One region of the Trichocoleus sp. DQ-A2 genome, then DNA from elsewhere that is predicted to be linked to it. Evidence: predicted binding sites of a transcription regulator. Region 1 holds the regulator's gene; each other region holds the start of a gene.
The links. Region 1 encodes NtcA, which controls nitrogen genes in cyanobacteria. Its sites were predicted from a motif close to TTTGTANNNNNNNNTACAAA; they were not measured.
Positions count from the first base shown of each region.

Region 2: the regulator NtcA is predicted to act here: its motif matches at 5,169-5,188, upstream of NC997_RS16545 (DUF3155 domain-containing protein).
Region 3: the regulator NtcA is predicted to act here: its motif matches at 4,542-4,561, upstream of NC997_RS01095 (P-II family nitrogen regulator).

Region 1 covers NZ_JAMPKD010000008.1:197,728-207,555, reverse strand. The annotation lists gene NC997_RS10240 (WG repeat-containing protein) at 192-1,310, shown strand; gene hisB (imidazoleglycerol-phosphate dehydratase HisB) at 1,442-2,086, opposite strand; gene fabI (enoyl-ACP reductase FabI) at 2,240-3,016, opposite strand; gene ntcA (global nitrogen regulator NtcA) at 3,396-4,067, shown strand; gene NC997_RS10220 (DUF3084 domain-containing protein) at 4,315-5,916, shown strand; gene NC997_RS10215 (pre-16S rRNA-processing nuclease YqgF) at 5,991-6,395, shown strand; gene NC997_RS10210 (DUF3146 family protein) at 6,452-6,715, opposite strand; gene NC997_RS10205 (GTP-binding protein) at 6,991-8,397, shown strand; gene NC997_RS10200 (ankyrin repeat domain-containing protein) at 8,724-9,356, shown strand; gene NC997_RS10195 (mechanosensitive ion channel) at 9,432-9,828, opposite strand, start outside.
Region 2 covers NZ_JAMPKD010000015.1:86,480-96,307, forward strand. The annotation lists gene NC997_RS16525 (TerB family tellurite resistance protein) at 1-339, shown strand, start outside; gene NC997_RS16530 (S-layer homology domain-containing protein) at 676-1,926, shown strand; gene NC997_RS16535 (transposase) at 2,124-3,119, shown strand; gene NC997_RS16540 (ATP-binding protein) at 3,274-4,773, opposite strand; gene NC997_RS16545 (DUF3155 domain-containing protein) at 5,218-5,538, shown strand; gene NC997_RS16550 (cofactor assembly of complex C subunit B) at 5,703-6,236, opposite strand; gene NC997_RS16555 (PadR family transcriptional regulator) at 6,337-6,690, opposite strand; gene NC997_RS16560 (hypothetical protein) at 6,879-7,472, opposite strand; gene NC997_RS16565 (DUF3611 family protein) at 7,609-8,202, shown strand; gene serS (serine--tRNA ligase) at 8,338-9,630, shown strand.
Region 3 covers NZ_JAMPKD010000001.1:261,406-271,233, forward strand. The annotation lists gene NC997_RS01070 (FtsQ-type POTRA domain-containing protein) at 1-658, shown strand, start outside; gene ftsZ (cell division protein FtsZ) at 919-2,199, shown strand; gene NC997_RS01080 (hypothetical protein) at 2,212-2,415, opposite strand; gene thiD (bifunctional hydroxymethylpyrimidine kinase/phosphomethylpyrimidine kinase) at 2,705-3,532, shown strand; gene NC997_RS01090 (DUF3450 domain-containing protein) at 3,686-4,315, shown strand; gene NC997_RS01095 (P-II family nitrogen regulator) at 4,670-5,008, shown strand; gene rdgB (RdgB/HAM1 family non-canonical purine NTP pyrophosphatase) at 5,143-5,724, opposite strand; gene NC997_RS01105 (hypothetical protein) at 5,791-5,964, opposite strand; gene NC997_RS01110 (hypothetical protein) at 5,988-7,448, shown strand; gene NC997_RS01115 (hypothetical protein) at 7,958-8,758, shown strand; gene NC997_RS01120 (DevA family ABC transporter ATP-binding protein) at 9,144-9,828, opposite strand, start outside.

The DNA of each region.
Region 1 (9,828 bases):
GCCGATATAAAACAGGGGCACTCAGCTAGCTGGGTGCCTTTCTAATTTTTTAATTCTAAATTCGGATAGCCTAATCTAGTCAGGCATTACCAGCAAGCTTTAGAATTTCACTGACAATAACAGGGTTTACTTCAGATGATTAACAAATATTGATTACTTAAATCTTGGCTGCGATTAGATAGGGTACTTTTATGAAAATTGCAACTCACAACAGATTGCTTGTCGCGGTTGCCAGCCTTCTGTTTGGATTAGCGATCGCTCTAATTTCTGGATGTGAAGCCATCTCAAATTTTCGGACTTCTCAAGTTAATTTTGATGCAACTGAGGGACAAGCCCGTAATTCGCAAATAGTCATCCCGCTTAAATTTAGCTGGGCTGATTCATTTTCAGAAGAGCTAGCAGCAGTCAAAATAGACGGCAAATGGGGCTATCTTGATAATAAAGGCAACTTCGCAATCAAACCTCAATTTGATAATGCCGAATCTTTTTTCCAAGGGTTAGCGGCTGTCAAATTAAAGAACAAGTGGGGCTATATCAATAAAAGTGGCAACTTAGTCATTAAACCAAAATATGATTTGGCTAAAGCTTTTTCTCAAGGGCTGGCAGCGGTAAAGATAGATGGAAAGTGGGGCTATATTGATAAGAAAGGCAACTTGGTAATTAACCCAAAATTTGATTTTGCTGAATTTTTTTCTATAAGCGATCGCACTGCGTCAGCGCTGGCGGCGGTAGAAATCGGTAAAAAGTGGGGCTATATCGATAAGAAAGGCAATTTTGTCATTCAGCCCCAGTTTGATGCGGCTGAATTTTTTTCTATAAGCGATCGCAGTGAATCAGCCCTAGGACTCGCGCCAGTCAAAAAAGACAACAAATGGGGCTATATCGATAATCGGGGAGACGTTATTGTTCCGTTAGAATTTGAGGAAGCTAAGTTTTTTTCGGAAGGACTAGCAGTGATATCCAGTAATAATAAGTGGGGCTATATTGACAAAATGGGATATATTGTTATTCCACTCCAATTTGATTGGGGTGGAGACTTTTCTCAAGGACTGGCGGGCATAACGATAGACACTAAGGTAGGCTATATTGACAAGGCAAGCAATGTTGTCATTCCCCCACAATTTGATAATATTGATAACTTTTCAGAAGACCTAGCAGCGGTAAAGAACGGCGACAAATGGGGCTATATCAATAAGAGTGGCAAATTCGTAATTAAACCCCAATTTGATAGCGCTCAATCTTTTTCGCAAGGGCTAGCAAAAGTTAAGATTGGCAATAAATATGGCTATATCCGCAAACCTCTTCCATAAGTTCTCATTTCTGAAGACATAGGAGAATTGAGAGTCAGTGGTCGCGGAAACTTCAGCAGAATGAAGCGAGAGCCTGGTGAGGATTTCCCCGGCTTCTCGTTGCCTTTATCGGAGTGTATTTGCAAGGAAACCTATAACACGCCTTTAGAACTGGGGATCGTACCGCCACGACGGGGATCAACTTCGATTGCCATGCGGAGCGATCGCGCAAACGCTTTGAACGTTGCTTCAATAATGTGGTGCGAGTTAATTCCATCTAGTTGGCGAATGTGCAGCGTCATCTGGCTGTGATTGACCACCGCCACAAAAAATTCCCGCACCAGCTGAGTGTCATAAGTCCCGACTCGCTGAGTGGGAATCTCTAAGCCATAGCTGAGATGGGGGCGTCCGGAAAAATCTAACGCTACCTGAACCAACGCTTCATCGAGAGGGGCGAGGAAATTCCCAAACCGGACAATTCCTTTGCGATCGCCCAGTGCTTGATGCAACGCCATTCCTAGGGTAATTCCCACATCTTCATTGGTATGGTGGTCATCAATTTCCAAGTCTCCCGTCGCGGCTACATCCAAATCAATCAGGCTGTGAGAGGCGATTTGATGCAGCATATGGTCTAAAAACGGAATGCCAGTTTTTGCATTGCAAGTGCCATTCCCGTCTAATTTGACGGTGACGATAACATCCGTTTCGCCCGTCTTGCGGGGAACCCTTGCCATCCGAGGAGACAAAAGCTGTTCAATGCTTGGAGAAGGTGTAAATTGGCGATCGCGTGCCTGCATCGCAGATGCTCACTCAAGAAAATAAAGTTAAGTTTATTATCCTACTTTACTGAGCATCTGGGAGACGCGAAAGCCTTAAAAATGCAAAATTAAAAATTAAAAGTTAGCAGAATCTTTGCTTTTTAATTTTTAATTTTTAATGTTTGATTCTTTCTACATCCCCATAATCTCGTATCCGGCATCGACATACAGCACCTGACCTGTAATGCCACTTGACAAATCGCTACACAAGAAAGCAGCCGCATTTCCCACTTCTTTCTGAGTTACAGTGCGTCGCAGCGGTGCCACTTCCTCAACGTGATGGATCATATCCAGAATGCCACCTACCGCCGACGATGCCAAAGTGCGGATGGGACCTGCCGAAATTGCATTCACGCGAATATTCTGCGGTCCTAACTCAGATGCCAGGTAACGGACACTCATTTCCAGTCCAGACTTGGCAATTCCCATCACGTTATAGTTGGGGATCACTTTAACGCCGCCTAGATAAGTCAGCGTGACAATACTGCCGCCTTCTGTCATTAGCGGTTTTGCTGACCCGGCAAGTTGCACCAGCGAATAGGTACTAATTTCTAGAGCTTGGGTGAAGCCAGCACGGGTAGTGGTACTAAAATCACCTGATAAATCTTCCTTGTTCGCAAAGGCAAGACAATGGATCAGGATGTCTAGCTTGCCCCACTTATCGCGGATGGCGTCAAATGTAGACTGAATTTGGGTCTCATTCTGGACATCGCAGGGTAAAAACAAGCTGGGATTGAGGGGTTCTACCAACTCTGCCACTTTTTTTTCAAAGCGACCTCGGTCGTCTGGCAGGTAAGTCACTCCTAGATTCGCACCCGCTTGGTGCAGTTGCTGAGCAATCCCCCAGGCGATCGATCGATTGTTGGCAATGCCGGTGACTAGGGCGTTTTTTCCGGTTAAATCTAGCATAAATGTCGATTTTGAAGGCAATATTAGAGGATATCCGATTTAGGGGAGTATTCAAGATCGCGATCGCCCGGAGCGAGGCTGTCTAGTACGGGTAAGGATCGTGCCTCCTTACTCACCATGCATCCCACCCGATGGCGCAGATACTGTCAAGATATCAACATTTTCCGTCATAATCTTACTTGCCTTGAGCGGGGAGAGAGCTAAAGAAGGTAGCGGAGGAAACTACTTTAAAATTTTGTATCAAATAGCACAAAAACCACCCGGAAGTCAGTTTATCTGTGTCTAATGTCAGAAAACTCTCATAGTTGTTTTGCTATGGTTAAAGTTCCTCCGACAGAAAGTTGCAGAAGTCTGTAGGGCAGCATTTAGGAAAAAGGAAGTGGTAGTGACGCAAGATAGACCGCTAGCAGCTGTGTTCCGTCAACTGGGAGGTGGGGCGTTTCCACCCGTGGTGGAAACTTTTGAGCGGGGCAAGACGATCTTTTTCCCAGGAGACCCGGCTGAACGTGTATACTTTTTGCTCAAAGGTGCAGTAAAGCTGTCTCGCGTGTATGAAGCTGGGGAAGAAATTACCGTGGCGCTGCTGCGAGAAAACAGCGTTTTTGGAGTACTGTCCTTAATTACAGGGCATCGTTCGGATCGGTTTTATCACGCTGTAGCATTTACGCCAGTGGAGCTGCTTTCGGCACCGATCGATCAGGTAGAGCAATCGCTCAAGGATAATCCGGAGCTATCGATGTTGATGCTGCGAGGGCTTTCTTCGCGCATTTTGCAAACAGAAATGATGATTGAGACATTAGCTCACCGAGATATGGGATCGCGCTTGGTGAGTTTTCTATTGATTCTGTGCCGTGATTTTGGCGTTCCTACCGCCAATGGAATTACGATCGATCTGAAGCTTTCTCATCAAGCGATCGCAGAAGCAATCGGCTCCACCAGGGTAACTGTCACCCGCTTACTGGGAGATTTGCGGGAGGAAAAAATGATTTCTATCCACAAGAAAAAAATTACGGTACACAACCCAGTTACACTGAGTCAGCAGTTTACTTGAAAACAGCTAGAGGCTCTCGTCAGGTTGTAGGTTAGGTTGTTGGTTAAAACGGCATGGTAGCGCGAGCAGGTTATCCAGTTTTAACATTTAGTCGGGAGTTGAGTTAAAAGGTGTCAGGTTTTAAGCGGATAGTTTTCAACCTTCCAACCTTTAACCTTTCCGATTTCACCTTCGATCTTTAATTCCTGTTAACCCTTTCTCTAGCCTGCGATGCGATAGGCTGTAACTGGAATGACTGTAGCAGACAATGACCGACAGTGCGCTCTTCCTGATTTTGTCTATTTTAGTGTTGGGAAGCGTCATCGCAACGGTAGGCGATCGCATTGGCACGCGCGTGGGAAAAGCACGCCTGTCGTTGTTCAATCTGCGTCCCCGCAAAACAGCTGTTTTAGTAACGATTCTAACGGGACTAACGATTTCTGCCTCAACACTGACAATCATCTTTGCGACAAGCGAACAATTGCGGATTGGAGTTTTTAGACTCCAAGAAGTGCAGAAAAAACTCAAGACAGCCAGTAAGGATATTGCCAAAGCGAACGAGCAGAAACGGAAAACCGAAAGCGAACTTGCTAAAACCGCCGCCCAAAAAGAGCAAGTCGAGAAGGAACTCGCTCAAGCTCGCACCCAGCAATCTGTCGCTCAGCAGCGCTTAGATGCGATTAATCGATCTTTGGCAGCTGCGCTGGCTAAACAAGGCCAGACGGAGGCGCAACTAAATCAGACTCAAAGCGAACTGACCCGGGTTGCCAGCAGCTTTCAGCAAACCCAAAAACAGCTTACATCTGTCTCAGGGCAAGCCAAGACGCTACGTTCGGAAATCCAACAACTTCAAGCAGAACGCCAAGAACTCCTCCAGCAGCGAAATCAAGTCAGAGCTGAAATTACTGAATTCAAAGCGAAAGTGACTCAGCGCGACCAAAAAATTGCCCAGCAAGACCGAGCAATTAGCCAACGCGATGAGCAAATTCTCAAGCGGGATCAAGCCCTTGTCGAACTTGATGAGAAACTTGCTGCCTTTCGGAAGAGCCTGAGCGATCGCGACGAGCAAATTGCCCAGCGAGACAAAGCCTTATCTCTACTTGACAACAAAATTTCTCAACGAGATGAGGTGATTGCCCAGCGAGAAAATCGCCTTAAAGAACTCGAAAAACAACAAGCTTCCCTAGAGCAGGAAGTGGCAACCTTAGAACAGTATTACCAGTCTTATCAAACTTTGCGTCAGGGTAGTCTGGCACTGCTGCGCGGTCAGGTTCTGGCGGCGGGCGTTTTTCGTATTGTCGAGCCAGCCGCAGCCCGACAGGTCATTGAGCAGCTGTTACGGGAAGCGAATCGGACAGCGATTAAAGCGACCCAACCCGGTCTCAACAAGGTGGCGAACGAACGGGTCGTGCAAATTACAGAGGCACAGGTCGAGCAACTGATCAACCAGATTCAGGATGGTCGAAACTATGTAGTCCGAGTTTTTTCGGCTGGTAACTATGTCCAGGGAGAAAAGCAGGTACAAGTCTTTGCAGACGCCGCACCCAATCAAGTTGTATTCCGCACTGGTGAAGTCGTAGCAACGACATCTGCCGATCCTTCAAACATGACCGACCAACAAATTCGGCAGCGGATTGACCTGCTGCTTGGAGCATCCCAGTTCCGAGCCACTCGCGCGGGGATTTTGGGCGATACAGTTCAGGTTGGCGACAATCGAATTGTTAGCTTGATTCGGTTTATCGAGCAGTTGAAAAAGCACAATAAGCCGATTTCTCTGAAAGCGGTCGTGGCAGAGGACGCCTATATTGCCGGACCCATGAAATTAAATTTGGAGGCAGTTGAAGACGGAGAAGTTGTGGTCAGGATGTAATTTATTAGTCATTAGTGATGAGATGATGACTAATGGCAATTAACCATTTGTAAATTAGCGATTAGCCAATTCAGATGATTTTAGGGTTCGATCCAGGGCGCGATAAGTGTGGTTTAGCCGTAGTGGGGAAAGACAATTCTCTGCATTACCACCAGGTTGTACCAGCAGAAGCAGCGATCGCAACGCTCCTTGAGTTGTGTGAAAAATTTCCAATTGATACTCTAGTGATGGGCGATCAAACCACTTCCAAAAGTTGGAAAAAGAAACTTCAGCAATTTCCAACGTCGGTGCCAATTGTCCTGGTAGATGAGCGCTACAGTACATTGGAAGCACGCGATCGCTATTGGCAAATGTACCCTCCCCAAGGTTTAGGACGCCTGATTCCCCAAGGGATGCGGAGTCTACCCCGACCAATCGATGACATTGTTGCCATCCTCCTCATCGAAAGATACATGAAGCAACGAGAGACGAGGAACTAGGAAACTCTGTCATTCTTAACTTTCTTAATTTAAACTGAACTCAAAACTCAAAACTTTTAAAGTTCCGCCCGGATCGTAAACGCATAGTCCCCTCCAGGCTCTAGCTGGTAATCTTTCTGTTCTAAAAATCGACCCAGAGGTTCCTGAATTAAAGCGCGTCCCAAAGAAGGTGTCACCGACAATTGACCCTGTCGGAAACACCACTGGAACTGCCATTCATATTCTGCCGCCGTGACTTCCCCTGCTAGAAAGCCCCGTTGCCAGGAAAGATGGGTAATTCGGACGTGGGCAGTAGTTTGAGGTAAACGCTTAGAACTCACAATCGCTGTGCCGATCAAATACCTTCATTCAGCAACAATACTAAACTTATTGCGATCGCCTTCGAGATAACATCATTCTCACAGCTGATACTGAGCTGGCACGAACCGAGTAAAAATATCCCTCTGGATATGGAAAGTGCCAGACTAGATCGGTATTGACTAGGATGAAAGAAGAGTAACATCTGAGCAAAAAAGGTGCAATTTTGAGTCGTTTATCGTCTGACCGAACCCCAAATGCCAGCCAGTTCCCTTCACAAACCCCGGACGCAACAGATTTGGATCGGGAACTAGATAACGCCATTTTGAGCTTTGATGACATCCAAGCAGAACTAAATTACAAAAAGGCGCAAAATGCTCTGCGAGATTTGGTAGATAACCTGGATCTAACACCCCAAGAGCGGACGGGACTGGAATCCGAGATTGATGATTTGGCAACGATGCTTGAGAAGTTAGATCGCTCAGTCGTCCAGATTGCCGCCTTTGGGATGGTGGGACGGGGTAAATCTTCAGTACTGAACGCCTTATTAGGTCAGAACGTGTTTGAAACGGGACCGCTTCATGGCGTCACCCGCACCCATCAAGGTGCCAGCTGGCAACTGACTCAGGAGAATGAGACGGGAAGCGTCAGCGATATCCTACGAGTCACGCTGCCGAGTGCGGGCAATTCCCAAATCGAGCTAATTGACACCCCTGGAATTGACGAAGTAGACGGAGAAACCCGCGAAACCTTAGCCAGACAAGTTGCCAGACAAGCAGACTTGCTGCTGTTTGTCATTTCGGGCGACATGAACAAGGTGGAATACGAGGCGCTCTCGCAATTGCGGGAAGTCGGTAAACCGATGTTGCTGGTATTTAACAAAATTGACCAGTATCCGGATGCCGACCGGATGGCGATTTATCGCAAAATTCGGGATGAACGGGTGCGGGAATTGCTCTCACCGGATGAAATTGTAATGGTTGCTGCCTCTCCCCTGGTGGCGCAGGCGGTTCGCCGTCCTGACGGAACGAGGGCAGTGCAGCGACGACCGGGAACGCCCCAAGTTCTGGATTTGAAGCTGAAAATTCTGGAAATTTTGCACCGAGAAGGCAAGGCTTTGGTAGCGCTCAACACCATGCTGTATGCCGATGATGTGAACGAACAGATGATTGCTAGGAAGATGCAGATTCGCGATGAAAGTGCGAATCAGATCATCTGGAAAGGGGTGATGACGAAGGCAGTTGCGATCGCCCTCAACCCGGTCACGGTTGTCGATCTCCTCAGCGGTGCCGTCATCGACGTGGCAATGATTCTCACCTTATCTAAACTCTACGGCATCCCCATGACCCAGCCGGGAGCGGTGGGACTGCTACAAAAAATTGCCATCAGTATGGGCGGAATTAGTGCTAGCGAACTTTTGGCAACTTTGGGACTGAGTTCCCTGAAAAGTCTCTTAGGACTCTCCGCACCCGCAACGGGTGGGGTGTCTTTAGGTCCCTATCTATCAGTTGCCGTGACTCAGGCAGGTGTTTCAGGGGTTTCTTCTTACGGGATTGGACAAGTCACTAAGACTTACTTGGCGAACGGCGCTTCCTGGGGTCCCGATGGCCCAAAAGCCGTGGTAAGTCGCATTCTGACTTCACTGGATGAAGCCTCAATTTTGAATCGGATTAAGAATGAGTTGAGTGCAAAGTTAGTGAATTAAAACAAGCGATCGCTCTTTTTAAAAACAAGCGATCGCTTGTTTTTTATTACTTGAAATTCATCTAATTCGATTTATAAATACATCGATCAGTGCAACTGATCGATGTATTTTATTTAGCTCGAATATACTTATAATAAAATGCTTGTTTTGTGCATGTTAAAGTCATAATATAGTAATTGTATTTGTCTGACTAGACGTTGTAGTTGGAGCGCGGAGGACAATGTCCTCTGCGCGAGTTCCAGAAAAGGTACTAAAAAGCAAATCAAAATATAGATATTATAAATAAATTGTAAACTCTCTTTTTTCCAACCTCTATAGCAAAAAGAATGGAAGATAAGTCTTTATTAGATGATATTAACCAAGCTTTCTCAGCCTTCAAAAAGCCTTTGATCATCCCTATTCTTCCAAAAAAGGGAGTTATTGAGGGTGAATATTTAGCGATTCAGCGAGATTTTGGTGAAGTTTTAAAAGATGAAATGAGCGACGAGCAATGCTCAATGATGATCTGTGATTACTCGCTCATTTCGGATGAAGCTTTGTGTTACTTTCTCCCCAGGCTAGCCAGAAGTGTTTTGCAAGAGAGAGGTTTTTCAGACTTATTTTGCAGCCGAATTGAAAAAATCAATGAGATTTTCCTAAATCGAGAGCAAAAAGCTATACTGAATCGCCTTATTATTACCCTTAAAGATATTGAAAAAGAATTAGAACTAGAGGAAAAGCATGAACTAGAACAGTCTTGGGCAGACTGGGAAGAGTCTTTAGGACAAAGTCAGAATGAAAATGACAAACTCTTATTGGCTATAGCTAGAAACAATATTGATGAGGTTAAAAGCTTAATTAACCAAGGGGCTAATGTAACAGAACAAGACAAGAATGGAAACTCACCCTTAGATATTGCCAAGTATAAAGGACACACCAAAATACTTGAGTTGCTCAAGCAAGCAGGTACTAAGGAATGATGGTGCGTGAGGAACATTTGAAAAGGGTGGACACGGATGCCCACCCTACGTTTAACTGACCAAGAAAATTTGTGATTAGCGAGGCGTTTTATCTTCTTTAAAGGATGCCAGCCATTCGCGGACTTGCCCAGCTGCAACATCGCGGCTACCCAACCCGAAAGCCAAGGCGATCGCGACAGCGATCGCTCCCAATAGCAATCCAAAAGCTAAGTTAACGATATCGCTAGCAATTCCCATCTGTTGCAGCGCCATTGCTGAAACCAGGGCGATAATCGCAATCCGAGCAGTTTGTCCGAGTATCCGCGCTTGGCGAGTACCGGAACTGGTAATCAAGTTAAAGGCGAGGTTCGCGAGATACAGACCAATCGCAAACACCACCAAACCGGCGAGAATGCGACCTAATATCACCACAATGCCGCTGACCAACAGAGTCAGCGCCGGAATTTGCAGAATATTGGTTGCTGCTACTGTC
Region 2 (9,828 bases), on a different contig from region 1:
CGGCAATATCTTCAGCGAGTGGCGAAGGAAAAGGGCATTGCTGACGATCCAGAGATTCAGCCTTTGTTGTATGAACTCGTCGCTGTAAGCCCAAGCGAGGTCTACAATTGGGTGCAAGATTATTTAGGCGATCGCCCCAGCACCGACGATTACCAGCGCCTCATCGAAGCCCTCAGCGCTTTAATTTATAGCGATGGCGAGGTAGCGATTGAGGAAGCTAAACTCCTAACTCGATTACAGCTTCTAGATCCCAACAGTGCCTCTCAGAAGTCAGCCCCTAGTCCTGTCCTCAAAGCGATTCAAAAACTCTACCGTCGGTGGGTTGACCATCAGAACTAGCTTTAAGACTAATAGATAAAGACCCGAATTTTGACATCATCATTCCACAAGTTAGGGCACGCTACGCATAGCGTGCCTTTTTTTTGCATTCCCAATCTATATTGTGATCGGCTTCTAGAGGCTCCGGAAGCCAATTTTTTCTACAACAAGCAACTATTTTTGCAAAATATGCGTCTTTCCTTCTTAGGCAGTCCAGAACTTTCCGCTGAAACTGTCTATATCTCTATAATCTGTCACGGCAGTAAATAAATTTGTTGAGATTGAAATTTCTAGGAACCTATCAGGTAATCTTAGGTCTAAATAATCAAAGGAATGCGAAAAGTGGAGAAGTTCTCAATGTCTAACTTAAAGCGCTTGAAATCTGGAACAGCTTTACTACTAATGCTGGGAATGTCGGCAGGTTCGATGGCTCCCCTAGTAGAAACAATTATGTCACCGGCACCAGCTGTTGCTCAAGCTATCAATTTTAGTGATGTATCCTCAAGCTACTGGGCTGCTAGTTTTATTCAAGAACTGGCACAACGTGATGTAATTGCCGGGTTCCCCGATGGTACGTTTCGACCCAACGATCCGGTGACTCGTGCCCAATTCGCGGCGATGGTTCGTAAGGCCTTCAACAAGAATAAAATCCGCAATGCTGTTAATTTTGTGGATCTTTCATCGACCTACTGGGCATACTCGGCTATCCGTGAAGCTTACGAAATGGGATTTTTGTCGGGTTATCCCGGTAACGTCTTTAGACCTACACAAAATATTCCCCGGGAACAAGTTCTAGTTTCCTTGGCGAATGGCTTGAATTACACTGCCAGCAATCCCGTATCGGCTGATTTGCAAGTGTATAACGATGCTTCTTCCATCTCTACCTATGCTCGCAGTAGCATTGCTGCGGCAACAGAAAAGAGCATTGTGGTGAACTATCCGACTCTCCAGACGCTGAATCCAACTCGGAATGCCACCAGAGCGGAGGTAGCAGCTTTCATCTATCAGGCATTGGTGAGTTCTGGACAAGTAGCGGCAATTAATTCGCCCTATATTGTCTCTCTCAACGACACACCGCCAGAGGACACGACAGTCGCGATTCCGGCTGGAACCACCATCCCAGTTAGGTACGAGAAAGAAAAAATTCTGGTTACAAAGGACGAAAGGGCACCGCTGACGCTAACGGTGGCAGCAAATATCACCACATCTGATGGAACGGTGCTAATCCCCTCTGGCAGCCAAGTGGTCGGTGAACTGCAACCGGCTCAGGGAGGCTCTCAGTTTGTGGCGAAGGAACTGGTTTTCACGAACGGTCAACGGGTGGCTATCGATGCTACTTCTCAAACCATTACCAAAACCGAATCCGTTACCAAGGGTACTAGCGTTGGTGGGATCCTCAAGAATGCCGCATTAGGTGCTGCTGCTGCTGCTGCGGTTTCTGCTGTGACGGGTGACAAAGCGATCGCTACCGAAGAAGTCTTGGGTGGTCTGGGAATTGGTGGACTCATTGGACTGTTCCTCGGTCGGGATAGAGTCGATCTGATTGCGATTGACCCGGATACGGATCTGAATCTGCGGTTAAATGATGAGTTAGTGCTAGAGCAGTAATATTTGCAGAATGAAGCGTGCAATTCTGTTTGACTAGCGATCGCTTCATTCTCTAAGCAGATAGGCACCAAGAAATAAGCATTTTCTAAACCCGGTTTCTAGAAGAAACCGGGTTTTTAATTCTAAATGGCGTCTTATCGCAATCCTACAGGAGTTACGCAGTTGAGAAAAAAGGGTCGGTGCGGTAGAACCAAAGAATGAACCCACCCAAGGTCAATGAATACGATTACATCAACTTTTTAATCGCTGCGCAGAAGGCATATACCTGCACGGAAGCTGAACGAGTGCAACCGGAATCGGATAATGCTGCTGCCCATGATGCAATTACTCGGTTGTTGCATCGGATGGAGCCGTCCAGCGACCAACTGTGGCAAGAAGCACAGTCGCAAGTGCAGTTGAAGCAGGGGATATTGGTAGTCGATGATTCCACTCTTGATAAGCTGTATGCCGAGAAGATGGAATTGGTGACACGGCACTGGTCCGGCAAGCATGGACGAGTCGTGCAGGGCATCAACCTCATAACCCTGTTGTGGACAGAAGGCGACCGTCACATCCCGTTAGACTATCGGTTTTACGAAAAGAGTGTTGATGGGGCAACTAAGAACGATCACTTTCGTGCCATGCTCACGCGGGCGAAGGAACGGGGATTTGCTCCCGAATGCGTGGTATTTGATAGTTGGTACAGCAGCCTGGACAACCTCAAGTTGATTCGAGAGTATGGTTGGATTTGGTTGACTCGACTCAAGCGCAATCGACACGTTAACCCAGACAACACCGGGAACCGCCCGCTCCATGAGGTTGAGATTGCCGCCACTGGTACGGTGGTTCACCTCAAAGGCTATGGATTCGTCAAAGTCTTCAAGATTGCCACTCCAGACGGTGACATTGATTACTGGGCGACCAATGACCTCCACTTAAGTGAACTGCAACGGCTCCAGTTTGCCGAATTCGCCTGGGCAATTGAGGAGTACCATCGGGGACTCAAGCAGTGTTGTGGAGCCGAACGTGCTCAAGTTCGTTCCAGCCGTGCCCAACGCAACCATATCGGTTTAGCGATTCGTGCGTTCCTACGTTTGGAACTGCATTGGTTCGCCACGGGCATCAGTTGGTATGAGGCAAAATTAACGATTGTCCGCGATGCCATACGTACCTACTTGGCGGCTCCCCGTTTCGTTCTCGCTCCAACTGCGTAACTCCTGTCCTATTTGAGTGGTGAGATGCCAGCAGTTCAGATGCCCGACTTCAAGAATCATTGATGATTGCTATACCATGCAGACTTATTACCCCAGATAAGTAATCGTATTACCGATTACCAGCTTTAATACAAATAAATGGAAGAGCAACTTATCAAACTTCATCTTCGCCCTTTAAGGCTTCAGTTAGTAACCAGACAATAAAGGTCGTTCCGGGTCCTTGAGTGTGGGGAATACTGCGATCGAGCCAGTTGCGTTCGGCGGGGCTAATGACTTCAATTTCGCCCTGCATTTGTTCTACTAAATCTCTCGCGATCGCTAAACCCAATCCACTCCCCGGAATCTCAGTTTCTGCCTGGACGCCTCGGTAATGTCGCTCAAACAAATGCTCTTTATCTTGCACGGGAATGCCAGGGCCAGTATCGCTAATTGCGATCGCCTGAAAATCTCCTTGAGAAGTATGTCGTCGATTTCCTGCCTGAATGTAAACTTGCCCACCCGCCGGGGTATATTTCAAAGCATTGTCAATCAGATTGCTTAACACTTCGCGCAGCACTTTGGCATTGGCTTGTACTGGCGGCAAATTCGGAGGAATTTCTGCTAATAAAGCCAGATTTTTTTCTTGGGCGATCGCGCTGGATGTCACCACTAGCGGTTCCAAAACTTTCGCCACCGAGCAGGATTCCAACGCCAGCGCTCTCGTCGGAATTGTCTGAGGCTCCAATCCCAAGGGAGAGTAGAGATTTCCTAAATCTTCACCTTTTGGAGGAAGCGGACAAGACGGCGCAATCGGCATGGGAACTGCATCGTAAGCGCGATCCGCGATTTGCCCGTACAAAGGCACTAACTCTCCTTCGTCCATATCCACTGCCCGATCGAACTGTAGAAGCAACTCTTGCAAGCGATCGCTTTCACGCACGATGCTGTTGGCAACTTCGCGGTTCGCATCTCCGGGTACCAATCGTCTGAGGAGCAACTTGCCAAACGTCCGTAAGGCGGTCATGGGATTGCGAAATTGGTGTATCAGATCGTCCATGAGATCGCGCTGTTGAGCCTGGAGATGACGTTGCTGACTCAGTTGCTGCTCAAACCATTGGGAACGCCGATCCAGAATACAAGCGCTCGCCAGTGTATCGGCAATCCGTTCAATCGCGGTTCGTTCTCGCTGGTTCCAAGGTCTATCTTCACGAGCTGTCACCAGCAACCCCATCACCACACCTTCATGCAACAAAGGCACCACAATTTGGCGTGAGGAGCTACTCAGGTCAGCATCGGCGAAGAGCGATCGCTGGAGGGGCGATGTCCCCGTTTTTGCCTGCAACTCATCAATCGTTTCTGCTTTCTCGACTTCAGCCGCCGATTCCGTTGAACCCGTCTCAGAAACCGCATCGGACTCCTGAGGAACCGGAGATGCCGCTGACAGTAACCGAGGAATGGATGCCAATGGTCGATCGGAAAATCCCAGAGCCGAAATCTCATCCGTTTCCCATTCCACCGCTGTCTGTGGGTAAGCAACAACCGGCCTTAGCTTAGTTGGGACGCCCTCTACCAGTTCTTCCGTTAAATACACAACACTCAAGGCAGCTTCCAGTCCTTGAGTTAATAGTGCTACTTGTGATTGGCACAAAGTTATAAATTCTGAACTGGTAGACATAGACACATTCGCTTATACTTGGGTACTTGACAGCGAGGAAAATTGCATTCAGCGGATCGGGTTTTCTTCTGTCGATCCTGACACGCAATTGCGCTGAAGCGGCAAAGGTCGTGCAAAGACCTCATTTTTGTTTCTTTTTATTACAAAAATTTTAGCGAGCTTTCATGATAGTTTGGTTAGGAAACTGCTTCCAAACTGGCTAAATTTTGTCAAGGTCGAATAAATATAGCCCTTTATACGCTATACCTAGGCTCTATTTTGGACAAGCTTGCATATATAGCGTTTATTGCCCGTTCTGCTGCTGTTGATTTTAATTTCTGAGGTCTGTAATGTTTGTATCAATCGGTAAAAAGCGGTTGATATTTTGAACTCAAACCGATATACTTGCGACGGTTTTTGTATCTATCATTACAACTGTTCAGAATTAAAGGGGAGGTAAGGAGGTTGGCTAGAAGACGCAAGCGGAAAAGTCGCCGTCGCCAGGAAGGACGTAGAATTTTAGAGCATGTCCCTCAGTATAGTATTGAAAGTGGCGAAGATAAACCAGTCACCGCCGCGCGAAAGTTTATTCAAACCGAAGGAATCCTTCCGCCTGCTTTGCTGCTCGTGAAGCGGAACGAACACACCACAGATCGGTACTTTTGGGCGGAAAAAGGGCTATTTGGTGCCCAATACGTTGAAGAAAATCATTTTCTGTTTCCTAGCCTTAGGATAATCGACAATCCTGTGGAAAAGCCTACCCTCGCCGCTGTTCGTAGCAGCTGAAGTTTTAGGCATTAAACGTGAAAACTCGGTTATAGGGGCGGTTCGCGAACCGCCCCTATTGTTTTATAGGAGGAATTTTGAATTTTTCCTCATAATTAAAATTCTTTTGGATTCACAAACTGACCAGGTTTTAGAATTTTTTAAGATTTTTAGCCAGAGAGTTGTCATTCGCAAGGCTTTAATTGCAGTTCCTGTTGCAATTGAGCCAATTCATCACGATGGGCGATGACAGTTATTAAACTTCTGGTCTCTTTTTCGACACCTGCAAATGTTTCCACCTTCAGGGAAACTTGTTCGCTGCGTCCAGCTTTTTTCCAGTAAAAAACGCCAGCGGCTGGTGAAAGGAGAACCAAACCTAGAAAAATTTTAGCGAATTGGGGAAATAGGATTGCTAAAACCAGCGCCAAACAAAGAAAGCCACAAAAAGCTAACAAGCTCAGAAAAATTGCCAAAAACCAGCTGGGGCGGACAAAGCCTTGAAATGTAACTTGATTTTGCTTTGCATCCACCGCCGCAATCCGGTAAGCACGCCGATCGAAATATTGTTGCAATTGAATTAAGATTGATTCTTCTGGTTGCTCCGCAATCAGTTTCACTTGTTGCGTTCGATCTTTAGCGGAGGCTCGGATAAAGAAAAATAGACCGACTGCTAACAACAGTGTTAGCAGAAATGTTGAAGAGAGAATTGTCGTATTCACGAATTTCTAGATAGGGCAATGGAAAATAGGCTCTTGTCCAAGAGATACAAGATCGCCTATAACCTATAGCCTATCGCAAGAGACCTTCTTTGGGATTGGCTCAGATGGCTTGAGATTCTCTCATTGTGTATTCATCCCAAAGGCGAGCCAGGTCATGAGCCTGTTCCAGACACTCTGGGCGAATTTGATACATTCGACGAGGTCTTCCTCTCCCTTCCACTTTTTTCCAATACCCCGTGATAGCGGCTTGGTCTTCCAGAAATTTTAAGGCGCTGTATAAGACGGTATCAGAAAGCCGATAGGTAGGATATTCACTCTCTAGTCGCCCGATGAGTTCTGTCCCATAGGATTCTCCACTCATCAAAACTGAAAGGACATAACACACCGCTAGTTCCTTGTTGAGATAAGTGGGAGGTGGGTCTTGAAAAAACTGATAAATATCCTCAAATTTCATCTGCATAATTCACTGAACTCCCAGCCAAAGAAATTGGATTAGGATCGGTTTCCCCAAACTAACGATGCCTTTATCAATCAGAAAACACACCCCAAACAAGGCTGCTATCACTGCTGTATTAAGACCGCGAACGATCGAAAGCAGCGCATGATGTCAGCTAGCAAAATGACAGAACGATACCATCAATTTTAGACACTCAATTCTGGGTTGGCCTGCCAGACTTCACGGATGATTTTGCCATCCTTATCAAATTGCACCTGGTAGGAAAGCGACAGAACAACAGGGGTTCCGTACTTGGACTTGGCGTAGATCGTGATGACTGCTTCGACAGCGCGATCGCGTTGCTGTTGTTTAACAACCTGGAAATCTTGAATTTTGTACTTCGAGAAGAATTCTTCCCAGGCTGGGTAGATGGATTTACCCTGGTAAACTTCGTCCAGAGCGCCATAGGAGCGCATTAAAATGGCATTGTTACTGTATTGGGTGATTGTACGCTCCGGGTTTTCCGTAGCGATCGCTGCCCAATGTTTTTGCGCTACCGAAAGCGGTTTCGGTATCACCGTCCTTTGATAGGCTGCCAAACTACCTACCAAAGCAACTGCATAAGCGACGGAGAGTAAATGCTTCCTGAGATTTGGTTGCAGGAATTTCATCATGCTGCTTCCACTTCGAGAGGGCTGCTCTGGAAATGGCAGGCCGTCATCAAAGCCAAGTAAATTAGAAGCCTGCTCTCGAAAGAAAGACGGCTCCATTGGGTTAAAAGTTCTCCAGAGGTTAAACATCTTTGAATTTTGCTGCCCCATTGCCTCAAACTGGTGGTTAGGAAGATTACCGTATAAATTTGGGATTGCATTACTTGTTCAACAAAACGCTCTGTTTATAGATAAATCCGGAATTAAACCGATTTAAAATCAATTTATGCGAGAACAGTTCGATTCATCTCCCGTTCCTTCAGCTCTACAGCGAATCGCTGGCTCTTTTCGGATCGCTGGCTGGGCTGGCTTCTGGGTTCAGTTAGTCCTAGCCGTTGTTTCGAGCATAATTTTCTTGTTTGCCATCCCCGCCGCCCAGCCGCGTGCCAGTGGCGCTGCCGCTGCTAGCCCAGGGACGGGTGGCAGTATCTTTTTTGCAGTTTGCGGTCTTTTAGTGCTGTATTTCAGTGTTTATCAAGCTTGGCGTTACACCCGTTTGGGCATACAGCTAAAAGATCCTAATCCCAACCTCCGCCCGAAAAAGGCAGATACGATTAAAGTTTTAAGGTTTGGATTACTCGTTAGTTTAGGGGGATTATTATTAGCAGTTCTGGGCGCAGAAGCGATTACCGGCACTCTGCTGGCAAAGTCGCTGGCTCAGGCTCAAGGTGGGGTAGCCATCTACGATCCCCAATTTATTAATCGGTTGATTCAACCTTTAGATATTTTTGTGGTGCTGGCGAATACACATACAATTACCGCTCATTTTGCCGGGATTGTTGTTTCCTTGTGGTTGTATAGTCGCATCAACCGACAGTAATGGAGGCAAAGGGTCGAATTGCGGCATCAGCAAGTAAAGAAGGCTGAGAGCGCATACAGACTCTCGGCTGTATCATCGCGATCGCGCGATCGCAGTGTATCCTGATTAATTGGCAAAAAAAGCTGGAAAAAATCTGTGCTAGACCTCAAGCAGATACGGGAAAATTCAGAAGGTGTACAAGAGCGCCTGAATCGTCGCGGGATCGGGCAATATGACATACAGCCGATTTTGCAGCGCGACCAGCAGCAACGAGAACTAGAAGCAAAGCGAAGTCAGCTCCAAGCTCGTGGGAACGAAATCGGCAAATTAGTTGGTCAAAAAATTAAATCGGGTAGCGATCCCAACGGCTCAGAAATCCAAGCATTGCGGGAAGAAGGCAACCAAATCAAAAACCAGATTGCCGAACTTGAACCCCAGGAAAGAACCCTGAAAGCCGAGTTAGAAGCGCTCTTGTTATCGTTTCCTAACTTACCCAGTGAGTCCACACCGATTGGTAAAACTGAAGAAGAGAATGTAGAAGTCCGCCGTTGGGGGGATCAATACTTACCTAAAAATTCCGAAGTTCTTCCCCACTGGGAAATCGGCGAACAACTAGGAATTCTCAACTTTGAGCGCTCTGCGAAAGTTGCACAAAGTCGTTTTGTCACACTAATTGGTGCTGGTGCTGCCTTAGAAAGAGCTTTAATTAGCTTCATGCTCGACCGGCAAATCGCGGCTGGATATGTAGAAGTCATTCCCCCCTTTCTGATCAACAGCGAATCGCTTACCGCCACAAGTCAGCTGCCCAAATTTGCCGACGAAAGCTTTAAATGTGCTCAAGATGATTTGTGGCTAGCTCCCACTGCTGAAGTGCCGGTGACGAATCTCTATCGGGATGAAATCTTAGAGGCGTCGCAGCTGCCTATCTATCACTGCGCCTATACTCCCTGTTTTCGTCGGGAAGCGGGTAGCTACGGACGAGATACGCGGGGGCTAATTCGACTGCACCAGTTTAATAAAGTCGAGTTGGTGAAACTTGTCCATCCCAACGATTCACCCGCAGAGCATGAATCGCTGGTACAAAATGCCGAGGCAATTTTACAGGCGTTGAAGTTGCCTTATCGCGTCCTTGAGTTATGCACTGGGGATTTAGGGTTTGGGGCAGCAAAGTGCTATGACCTAGAGGTATGGCTGCCGTCTGCTGAGAAATACCGCGAGATTTCTAGCTGCTCTAACTTCATGGATTTTCAGGCTCGACGCGGCAGCATTCGTTTCAAAGAAGCTGGAAAAAAAGGAACCCAATTTGTCCACACGTTGAATGGTTCCGGATTAGCAATCGGGCGCACAATGGCAGCGATTCTGGAGAACTATCAACAACCAGATGGCACCATCAAGATACCCGAAGCGCTGCAACCTTACCTAGGACGAGAAGTGCTAGGGCAAAAATGAAGGATGTCCGGCTTTGCCCTTCCCAAAGGGTGGCATGAAAGACGAGAGATCAATCTTTCTAAATTCGCGGCCTAAATTCGCAGCTCTGGGCGGGAAAACCCCGCCCTAGCTCTCAGCGCACCCGACTCACAGTGCAACGATCAAAGAGAATCAGATGCGTTGCGCTCAACTGCTGACTCTGGAGAAATCGCCAGGTTC
Region 3 (9,828 bases), on a different contig from region 1:
CCAAGCGATTCGGTCGCTGCTGCCTCTATCTTACCCTCAGTATTTGCTGCGGCTACAGCCGCAAATCATCGCCGATAAGTTGGAATTACAACCTGCCATCAAGGAAGCTACCGTTACCCGGCAAATGTTGCCGCCAGGACTCACCGTACAAGTTACGGAACGACAGCCAGTCGCGATCGCCCTCCGCACGCGCACGCGCCAGACTCCTGCTTCCAGCCAAACCTCCTCAAATAGCAAAACGCGATCGCAGCCGGTATTGGGATTGTTGGACGAACAAGGCGTCTGGATGCCCTTAGAAAGCTACACCGAGCTAGAGCGCACCATTCCCTTGCCGACCTTAAAAATCATTGGCTATCGGGATGAATATCGCCCCTACTGGTCGGCACTTTACCAAGCCGTTAGCCGCAGTCCGGTCAAAGTATTTGAAATTGATTGGCAAAACCCAGCCAATTTAATTCTGAAAACCGAGCAAGGATGGGTACATTGTGGTGCTTACACTTCTCGGTTTGCCTATCAGCTCACCGTCCTCGATCGAATGCGAGATTTGCCAGCACATTTTTCAACCAGCGAAATTGCCTATATTGACCTCAAAAACCCCGAATCCCCAGCAATTCAAATGAAAAAAGGCAACCCTTCCAAAAAAACCAAAACCTTATAAGCTTGGAAGGAACGCGAGTTCTGGCTTTAGGCAGAAGGCGTCTTTTGAGCTAAATTCATTCTTCATCCTGCCAAGAGCGCATCTACTTTACGAATATCCTTCATCTTTTAGTAGGATCAGCCTTCAGACAGTTGACTCCAGACCTCTTCAAGAACGTCAATGCACTATGACTCTCATTGGTTTTAAGGGTCAACTTACCCTATAGTTGACTCATATCGCTACCTAAACTAAAAAGTTGTTTATTGACCCTTTCTATTGCAATGACGCTCAATAGTAAACCAGGGCTTGCCCACCAAAACTCAAATCCCTCAGGGAACGCAGGTCGTTCACCCGCAGTGGACGGCGCGAATCCTTTTAATAACACCGTGTTACATTTAGGCCATAATCACGATGCTAACGGAACACCCAGGGAAGAATCTAGGAGTGACAACATCGTGCTAGGTAGCGTCGCCAAAATTAAAGTCATTGGTGTTGGTGGGGGTGGGGGCAATGCGGTGAACCGCATGATTGCCAGTGATGTCAGCGGCGTAGAGTTTTGGTCAATCAATACTGATGCCCAATCGCTGTCTCACTCCTCAGCTGCTAAACGCTTGCAAATGGGACAGAAGTTAACGCGAGGTTTAGGTGCTGGAGGTAATCCTGCCATTGGTCAAAAGGCAGCGGAAGAATCGCGCGACGAGATCGCTCATGCCTTAGAAAATACCGATCTCGTATTTATTACCGCTGGGATGGGAGGCGGTACGGGTACGGGTGCAGCCCCGATTGTGGCAGAAGTTGCCAAAGAAATGGGAGCCTTAACGGTGGGTGTTGTCACTCGTCCTTTCACCTTTGAGGGACGCCGTCGCACTTCTCAGGCAGATGAAGGCATTGCCGCTTTGCAGGGTCGGGTAGATACGCTCATCGTCATCCCTAACGATAAGCTGCTGGCAGTGATTCCAGAAACCATGCCCGTTCAAGATGCCTTTCGCGTCGCCGATGATATCCTGCGTCAAGGTGTGCAAGGGATATCGGATATTATTACGATTCCCGGACTGGTCAATGTGGACTTTGCTGATGTCCGAGCCGTGATGGCAGATGCGGGATCGGCAATGATGGGGATTGGTGTGGGTTCTGGGAAATCGAGAGCCAGAGAAGCCGCCGTCGCCGCAATTTCCTCACCTTTGCTAGAGTCTTCGATTGAAGGAGCCAGAGGGGTGGTCTTTAACATTACCGGCGGTAGCGACCTGACGCTGCACGAAGTGAATGCCGCAGCCGAAACAATCTATGAAGTGGTCGATCCGAATGCGAATATCATTTTCGGGGCAGTGATTGATGACCGGATGCAAGGTGAGGTAAGAATTACCGTCATTGCGACTGGATTTAGCGGGGAAACTCAGTCTACACCGGCGGCGAGGGAGGCACGCACTTCTAGACAGCCACAGCGACCCATTGCACCGTCACCCGTTCCTCCTTCTACCCCCACGTTTGAGCCTAAACCTCAACAACAAGGTGGAGGATTGGATATTCCGGAATTTCTCCAAAGACGGCGTCCGCAACGCTAGAAGAATTAAAAATTAAAAATGGAACATTTCCTTTTTAATTTTTAATTGATGCGTGGGCAATCCAGCCTTAGTTAGCAGGGTGCGAAATTCTTCTAAACTTCCACGAAGCCGATTGAATTCGGTAGAAGTTCCGAATTCAATGATGACCTGTCCCAAAAGTGGGAAGACTTGACTGATTACGGGAGCGATCGCTACATCCATGCTCTCACGCCGCACGAATTTCCCCTCCTAAACTGGAAATTAGTGCGGCTCATCGTATATTTCCTCTAATTAGGTCTTTAGGCACATAACTCAGTTCTACTCGCTTCTCAAGGGCAGCATTGCAATAATTTGCCGATTTGTCGGCAAATTGTAAATTGAGCAGTACCCGATTTGCAGCGATTTGTAAAATCTAATCATTCAACTCAATTTAGATTGGGATTGGTTTCATGAAAATTTAGAGTAAAAGTAATTGTTAGTAGTCCTTAATTTGCGGGTATTAACTAATTACCCATTCCTCATTCCTATGACCGTTAAAAACCCTTCAAGCGTACCTGTTGCTCTCACAATTGCCGGTTCAGATAGCGGCGGCGGTGCTGGCATTCAGGCCGATTTACGGACATTTGCCTTTCACTGCGTTCACGGCACCAGTGCCATTACTTGCGTGACAGCGCAGAATACGCTGGGAGTCACGCGGGTGGATGCTTTACCGACAGCAGCAATTGTCGCCCAGATTGAGGCTGTGGTGACGGATATTGGCGTCCAAGCAGCGAAAACGGGGATGTTGCTGAATGGGGAGATTATTGCGGCTGTAGCGCAAGCTGTGGAAGGTTTCAAACTGGACAAATTAGTCGTCGATCCCGTCATGGTATCGCGCACGGGTGCCCAGCTGATTGACAATAACGCTGTGGCAACGTTGCGGGATGTCTTAATCCCCAAAGCAGCGATTGTGACCCCCAACCGCTACGAAGCTCAATTACTGAGCGGATTGCCGATTCATAACTTGGATGATATGCGCTCTGCTGCCCAACGGATTTATCATTTGGGAGGTGGTGCGGCTGTATTAGTGAAAGGAGGCGGAATGGAGGGGAATCTACGCGGCATCGATATCTGGTTCGATGGGCACCATCTGGAAACCTTGAAAACCGCAACCGTAGAGACGACCAATACTCACGGCACAGGGTGTACGCTCAGTAGCGCGATCGCGGCTAATCTAGCCTTGGGCAAAGATCGGTGGTCTGCGGTTCAAAAAGCCAAAGATTATGTCACCACTGCTCTAAAATACGCTTTAGCCATTGGTCAGGGTCAAGGGCCAGTGGGACACTTTTTTCCCCTCCTACAATCGGAGAATTAAAACAATCGGAGAATACAAAGGTTATAGCAATGACACCGTAAAGATCGATTGGGGCACATTCCTAGTTGATTAAATAGCAAATTTGTTAAAAAATGGCTGTCAGAGTCGCCTCACTTTCCATTATTGTTGCCTTACCAAACTTAAACTAAATCCATGATGTCTAATCCCTCGACCCGCTCGCCAATGCAAAATGCTTATATTTCTGAGCAGACTCCCCAAAGCCCAATGAATACCTACCGTCCCTCAGTGCCAATTTCGGTTTACAAAGAACTCTCAGCAGAGTTACAAACAGCGCAAGCGATGCTGGACTCGCTGAATTCCCAAAATCAGCAGTTAGCCAAAGAAAATCAACAGCTGCGCCAAGAAATCGAAAAAGTTGTTCAGTCAGCTTTGCACGCACAACAGGTAGTAACTTCGTTTCCCTCCGGGGGTCGAGTTGAAGTTCCCCCTCCCCCCATTGAACCGGAAATTCGGACTGGATCAAACGCAACACCTAAGCGGCGTCCTCCGCAGCCTCCTCGTCCTCCTCGTTCGGCTGCGATCGCTCCGCCAGTGGAAGTTCTACCTCCTTCCCCTCCCAAAGCGGAACCAGCACCATTACCTGATTTTTCAGAAAGCTTGGTAATCGAACAAGAAGAAGGTCGGTATCGTCGCCCAACTCAGCCAGAGCGTTCCGCAGATGTGAGTGGCTGGTGGTTAATCATCGTCATCTTTTTGATTGTGGCGACAGCGTTTGGCACTGGCTTTTTGATTGTGCGTCCGCTTTTGAATAATAGTCGTTGAGCTTGCTGGTTGACGGCTGAAAGATTAACTCTGCTAGGAGTCGGAAGAACCGGGTGCATCTGCCTGGAACAACCGCTTTGATACAAATGGGGAAAATATTGCTAAACCCGCGCATCTTCACTGTACTGTCTAGTCAACGATGTCTAGTTAACGAGTCAGCGATATCTAGAGAAACCCCTTAGTTAGGGTTGGCACAATGGATGCCTCTGGTAGGAGTGAAGAGCAATATGTATCATATAATACAAAAATCTTTGTTTGAGCAGTGATAAAACATAGCCGCCGCTTTACGAGTACCTTTGGTTGTACAAATTGATTGTACAGATCAAATCCAGAACGAACTGAGGAGTTAGAAGCTTGAAAAAAGTTGAAGCGATTATCCGGCCTTTTAAACTCGACGAAGTTAAAATTGCGCTAGTCAATGCGGGAATTGTGGGAATGACCGTTTCTGAAGTCCGAGGATTTGGGCGGCAGAAAGGTCAAACCGAACGTTATCGCGGTTCCGAGTACACGGTTGAGTTTCTGCAAAAACTTAAAGTAGAGATCGTTGTTGAAGACAGCCAGGTTGATATGGTGATTGAGAAAATCATTGCCGCTGCCCGAACGGGTGAAATCGGTGATGGTAAGATTTTTGTCAGCCCGGTAGAGCAGGTCATCAGAATTCGGACGGGGGAAAAGAATCTGGAAGCTGTCTAAGTCAGGACTGAGGACTGAGGACTGAGGAGTGAGTCATCAAGGTTAGAAGTCAGGAGTCATTAAAAATCAGAAATTAGAATTTTTGGCGATCGCAAAATTCTGATTTCTGGTTACTGGATTTCTAACTTCTGGACTCAACCCTCAGTCTTTAAAGTCTGTAGCTGGGGTAAGAGAATTTTAAAAGCTTGACCGCGATGGCTCCACTGACGCTTCAACTCAGGAGTCATTTCCGCAAAGGTCATTTGCTCTTTAGGAACGTAAAAAATCGGATCGTAGCCGAATCCTCCCGTACCGCGAGGGGCGTGGAGAATTTCGCCACGGCAAACTCCTTCGCCTTGCAGGGCGATCGCACCATCGGGACGAGCGATCGCGATCGCACACACAAATTGGGCTTCCCGATTCAGTTCGTTGCCGAGTTCATTCAACAGGCGTTCAATTCGATCGGGGTCGGTTTTGCCGTAACGAGCGGAATAAATACCGGGTGCGCCCTCTAAGGCGTCTACTTCCAAGCCAGAATCATCTGCGATCGCCCACTCTCCAGTCGCCTCTGCCACCTGGGATGCCTTCAGACAAGCGTTAGCCATGAAGGTGTCACCCGATTCCTCAATCTCCAGTTCCTCTGGCTTCAGGGTCAATTCCCAGCCAAATCCGCTTAAATACTTCTGCATCTCTCGCAGCTTGCCTGGATTTCCCGTAGCGACTACCAACACAGTCATCGCGATCGCTCCCTTGCTGGAATAAATACACACCTACACGATTATAGAAACCTGTTTTTGCAGAAGTTAACTTCTTTGCGTGCGATCGCTATCTGAAACTTCTAAAAAATCACCCATTCGGGTGAACCAAACAGCGGAACTAACTCGCAGGATAGCAGCGTCAAGCTTCTTATCTGCTATATCGCATTGGACGAGCGTTGGAGTGCCGCTCGTCTCCACAAACACGCTCTCCGCTTGCAAAAAAAAATCTATTTGAGGTTTCTATGAGACAGATTTTCAAAAATCACTCCAAACCCGTAAACTCTGGTAAAACAGTTCACCAATCCGATCGGGTTTTTGCAGTTTTAGTTCTAACTGGCATCTTGTCTTTAGGCGCAGGTCTGACACTGTTACAAACCGCATTTGCTGCCCCAGCCGGACTTTCTGAGTCTATCACCAGACTGGTTAAGGTTAAAGACCAGAAAGTGGGGCAAAATCTTGACCGTAAGCAAGCTAATCGCTTACCGCCTCGAATTGCTAACGCTGTTCGTCAAGATTTGTCGCGTCAAACTGGCATCGCTCCGGGAAAGCTCAAGATTACTCAGTTTAGCCAGGAAACTTGGCCTGATGGCTGTTTAGGACTTCCGAAATCGGGTGAATTTTGTACTCAAGCATTAGTTCCCGGTTGGCGTGTTGTCGTGTCTAGCAATAACAAAACTTGGGTCTATCGCACCAATTCTACAGGGCAAGTTTTACGTCAAGAAAAGTCGAATACTCCTGGCAGTAACATCCCAGGAAACTTCCCCAAATCTGTTGCCAATGCTGTGATTTCTGATGCCTCCACGCAGCTGGGTTTGCCGGTAAACCAGATTCGCGTCGTCCAGGCCGAACAGAAGACTTGGCCTGATGCGTGTCTAGGGATTTACGCACCTGATATTTTGTGTGCGCCAGCGACAGTAGAAGGGTGGCAGGTGACGGTAGAAGCAAGCGGAAAACGCTTGGTCTATCGCACGAATGCAGCTGGTTCTGTAGTGAAGGTGGATCAACTCGCGAGTTTGCCGAATTCCGTTCGAGATGCAGTCTTAAGGGAAGCTTCCAGACAGTTCAAAGTGCCCACTACCGAACTCAGCATCGTTCAAGCTCAACAGTACAATTGGGATAGCTGTCTGGGTTTGGGCGGTATTAACGAGAGTTGTCTTACTAATGCAATACCTGGGTGGCAGGTAACTGTACAAAGCAAGCTACAACTGTTGGTTTATCACACCAACAGCGATGGTTCCATTATTAAGTTCAATCAAGCAGCAAGTAAACTAAGCGATGCTGGCATCCTCAAGCCAATGCCAATCCCGACTAGCGAACTACCACCATCCTTAGATAAAAATGTGGTGTTTCGAGCGATCGCCAGTGGCGGTTTTACTGGCAGAACCTACGAAACTGTTTTATTGAATGACGGAAGCTTGATGCGGGTTCGCATCGGCGATGCTAATGACTCCGAACGTAGCGTTCTCCGCATTCCTGTGCAACAGGTACGACAGTTTCAGCAAATGCTAGAACGGCAGCAATTTGCCCAATTTAAGAACCTAAGCTACCCAGCACCCAGCGGTGCTGCCGATCACATCACCTACACCCTTAGCAGCCGCAAAGGTACAGTTCGCTACACCGAGATTAATCAAGGGAGTTTACCTGCACCTTTAGAGAAGGTGATCCAAACCTGGAATCAGCTTGGCAGCAGCGCCCAAAGATAAGATCGGGCAGAATCTAGATACTCTCATTCTTAGCCAATAGGGAAAGCAGCCCCAGTCTGGGGCTGCTTTCCCTATTGGCTGATATCTTGCCAGTGAAGCAACTGAATAACACAGGGATTGCTGTTTGGCGATCGCTAAACAATTCCGACTACCGATCCTTGAGGAAGGTGTTTTGGCGATCGCTACGACTTTTCAAGGGTTTCAAGAGTTTTAGAGAGTCTTGCCAATCGGTATTTTTGCAAAAGCTCCCCTGAGCGTACTTCACACCCAACAATGAAAGTCTCTGTAGTTTTGCCTAGTCCGCGCGATCGCGCCTTTGCGCTAACAGCACGTTAAAGTCAGCTCTAATGAAGTGTGATTTGGGTCTAAACTAAGAGTCGAGCCGCTTTCCGAAAAAGGATTTGACAGAATTTCACACTTGATTATTTATCTTTCATACTTTTTACTTTGTAATTTCTGCTTTTTTGGGCATCCTGAAAATAGACATGAATTTTTTTAGGCTAGCGACTATGTCCACTCCGTTCCTTATTGTAGACTTGCGATTGGCTCAAACCCCTGCCAAGAAGGCTCAACCTAAAGCCCCTGCCAAAAAAACTCAAACCGCCCAACCAGCAGCCGCAGCCGCCAACGCTCAACCTGCGCCCATCTGGATGTACACTTCCGGAGGACTGCTGTTACTTCTCATTGCTGGGGCAGTATTTGTCAAGCTTAAAAAGGATGAGATGGCAAAGAAAGCCAAGATCCAGGATTTTAAAGTCAAAGACCTCCAGAAAAAGTTAAAGTTGGCGCTTGACTCTATTCATAGAATGGAAAGCAATCCTGACTTGGTTAACTCACGCGAATTCAACCTGGATTACCTCAGAATGCGAATGGATGAAGAGGTATTTCACTTTGCCATTGTTAATCAAATCAAAGTCAGAGTAAAAGACTTAATCACTATCGCCCTGCGTCCTACCCAAGCATCACAAGCCTCAGTGGGCATTGCCAGTACAGCGGGACGCCAAGTTGATGAGATTTTTGATGTCATTTATGAGACGGGAGAGGGTACGAAGCGCTCTAAGCGGGTGCTTTTCCGCATTCAAATCAAGTTAATGAAATTACCTACCCAAGCAACTTCTGCTACGATTAGCCAAATTATTGATTGTATTGAAACATTCCTCAGTCCAGCGGAAGACCACGATACTTGGCAACCCACAATTCAGGGTCGTCTTGCAAAACTACAATGGGATCAAAAAGCCAAACCGACACCTTTATTGGTGCTAGAACAATTGAGTGAAGGTGGCAATGTCACTATTCGCACGAAGCGCTAGGATGTTGAGAAAAAAGTTATTTTCCATCAGCAACCAGGGTAGATTCTGCTTGGTTATCCTTTAGTGACATCTTGCTCCGGGCGGTTGAAACCGGACAGCGATAGGAAGCACGCAAACGAAGCCTGCCGAGAGCAGGTTACAAAACCCTTGTTTTCGGTTAGTCCGCGCTTTTGGATTTGGAATGCAATCGTCCCAGCATTCTATTCTGAGAGCTTGATGCAAGATATGAGCTTAGCTACAATCAGCTCTAAACAACAGGCTTTCTTGAAGTGTAGATGGCAAATGAAAAGATTGCCTTTTGTAGAATGAGCCATTCGCCAAAACTATGTAGTGTGTAAAGAGAAATCAACCCACTTCAATCGAATTTTTCACTCAGAAATCTGACTTAAGCAGGCGTTTTTTCGGAAATAATTGTATCGCGGACTAGACGCCCATCTTCCATGTGAATAATTCGGTCAGCAACATCTAAAATACGATTGTCGTGAGTTACCATCAAAATCGTACATCCTTGTTCCTTTGCCAATCGCTGCATCAGCTCGACAACATCGCGACCGGACTTACTATCTAAAGCAGCAGTAGGTTCGTCAGCTAATACTAATTTAGGATGACTCACTAAAGCACGCGCGATCGCTACCCGTTGTTTTTGTCCCCCAGAAAGATTCTCCGGGTAGTAATTTATGCGATCGCCTAACCCCACCGCTTCCAACATCGCGGCTGACCTGGTTGCAGCTTCCTGTGACGGAATATCCCGATGCAGTTCCACCGACATTTGTACATTCTGTCGCGCTGTTAGGCACTTCAGCAAATTGTGAGCTTGAAAAATATAGCCTATGTGCCGCCGTACCTGCACCATTTGGCTTTTAGAAGCTCCAATTAGTTCTTGTCCTAATACTTTCAGGCTACCTTCTTGAGGAGACCTTAAACTGCCCATTAAAGTCAATAATGTAGTTTTTCCTGACCCTGATGGCCCAGTCATGATTGTAATTTCTCCCGGCTGCATTTCCAGATTTATATCAAATAAAATCTGTTTCCTGAGCGAACCTTTGCCAAAGTAATAATTGAGATTTTTA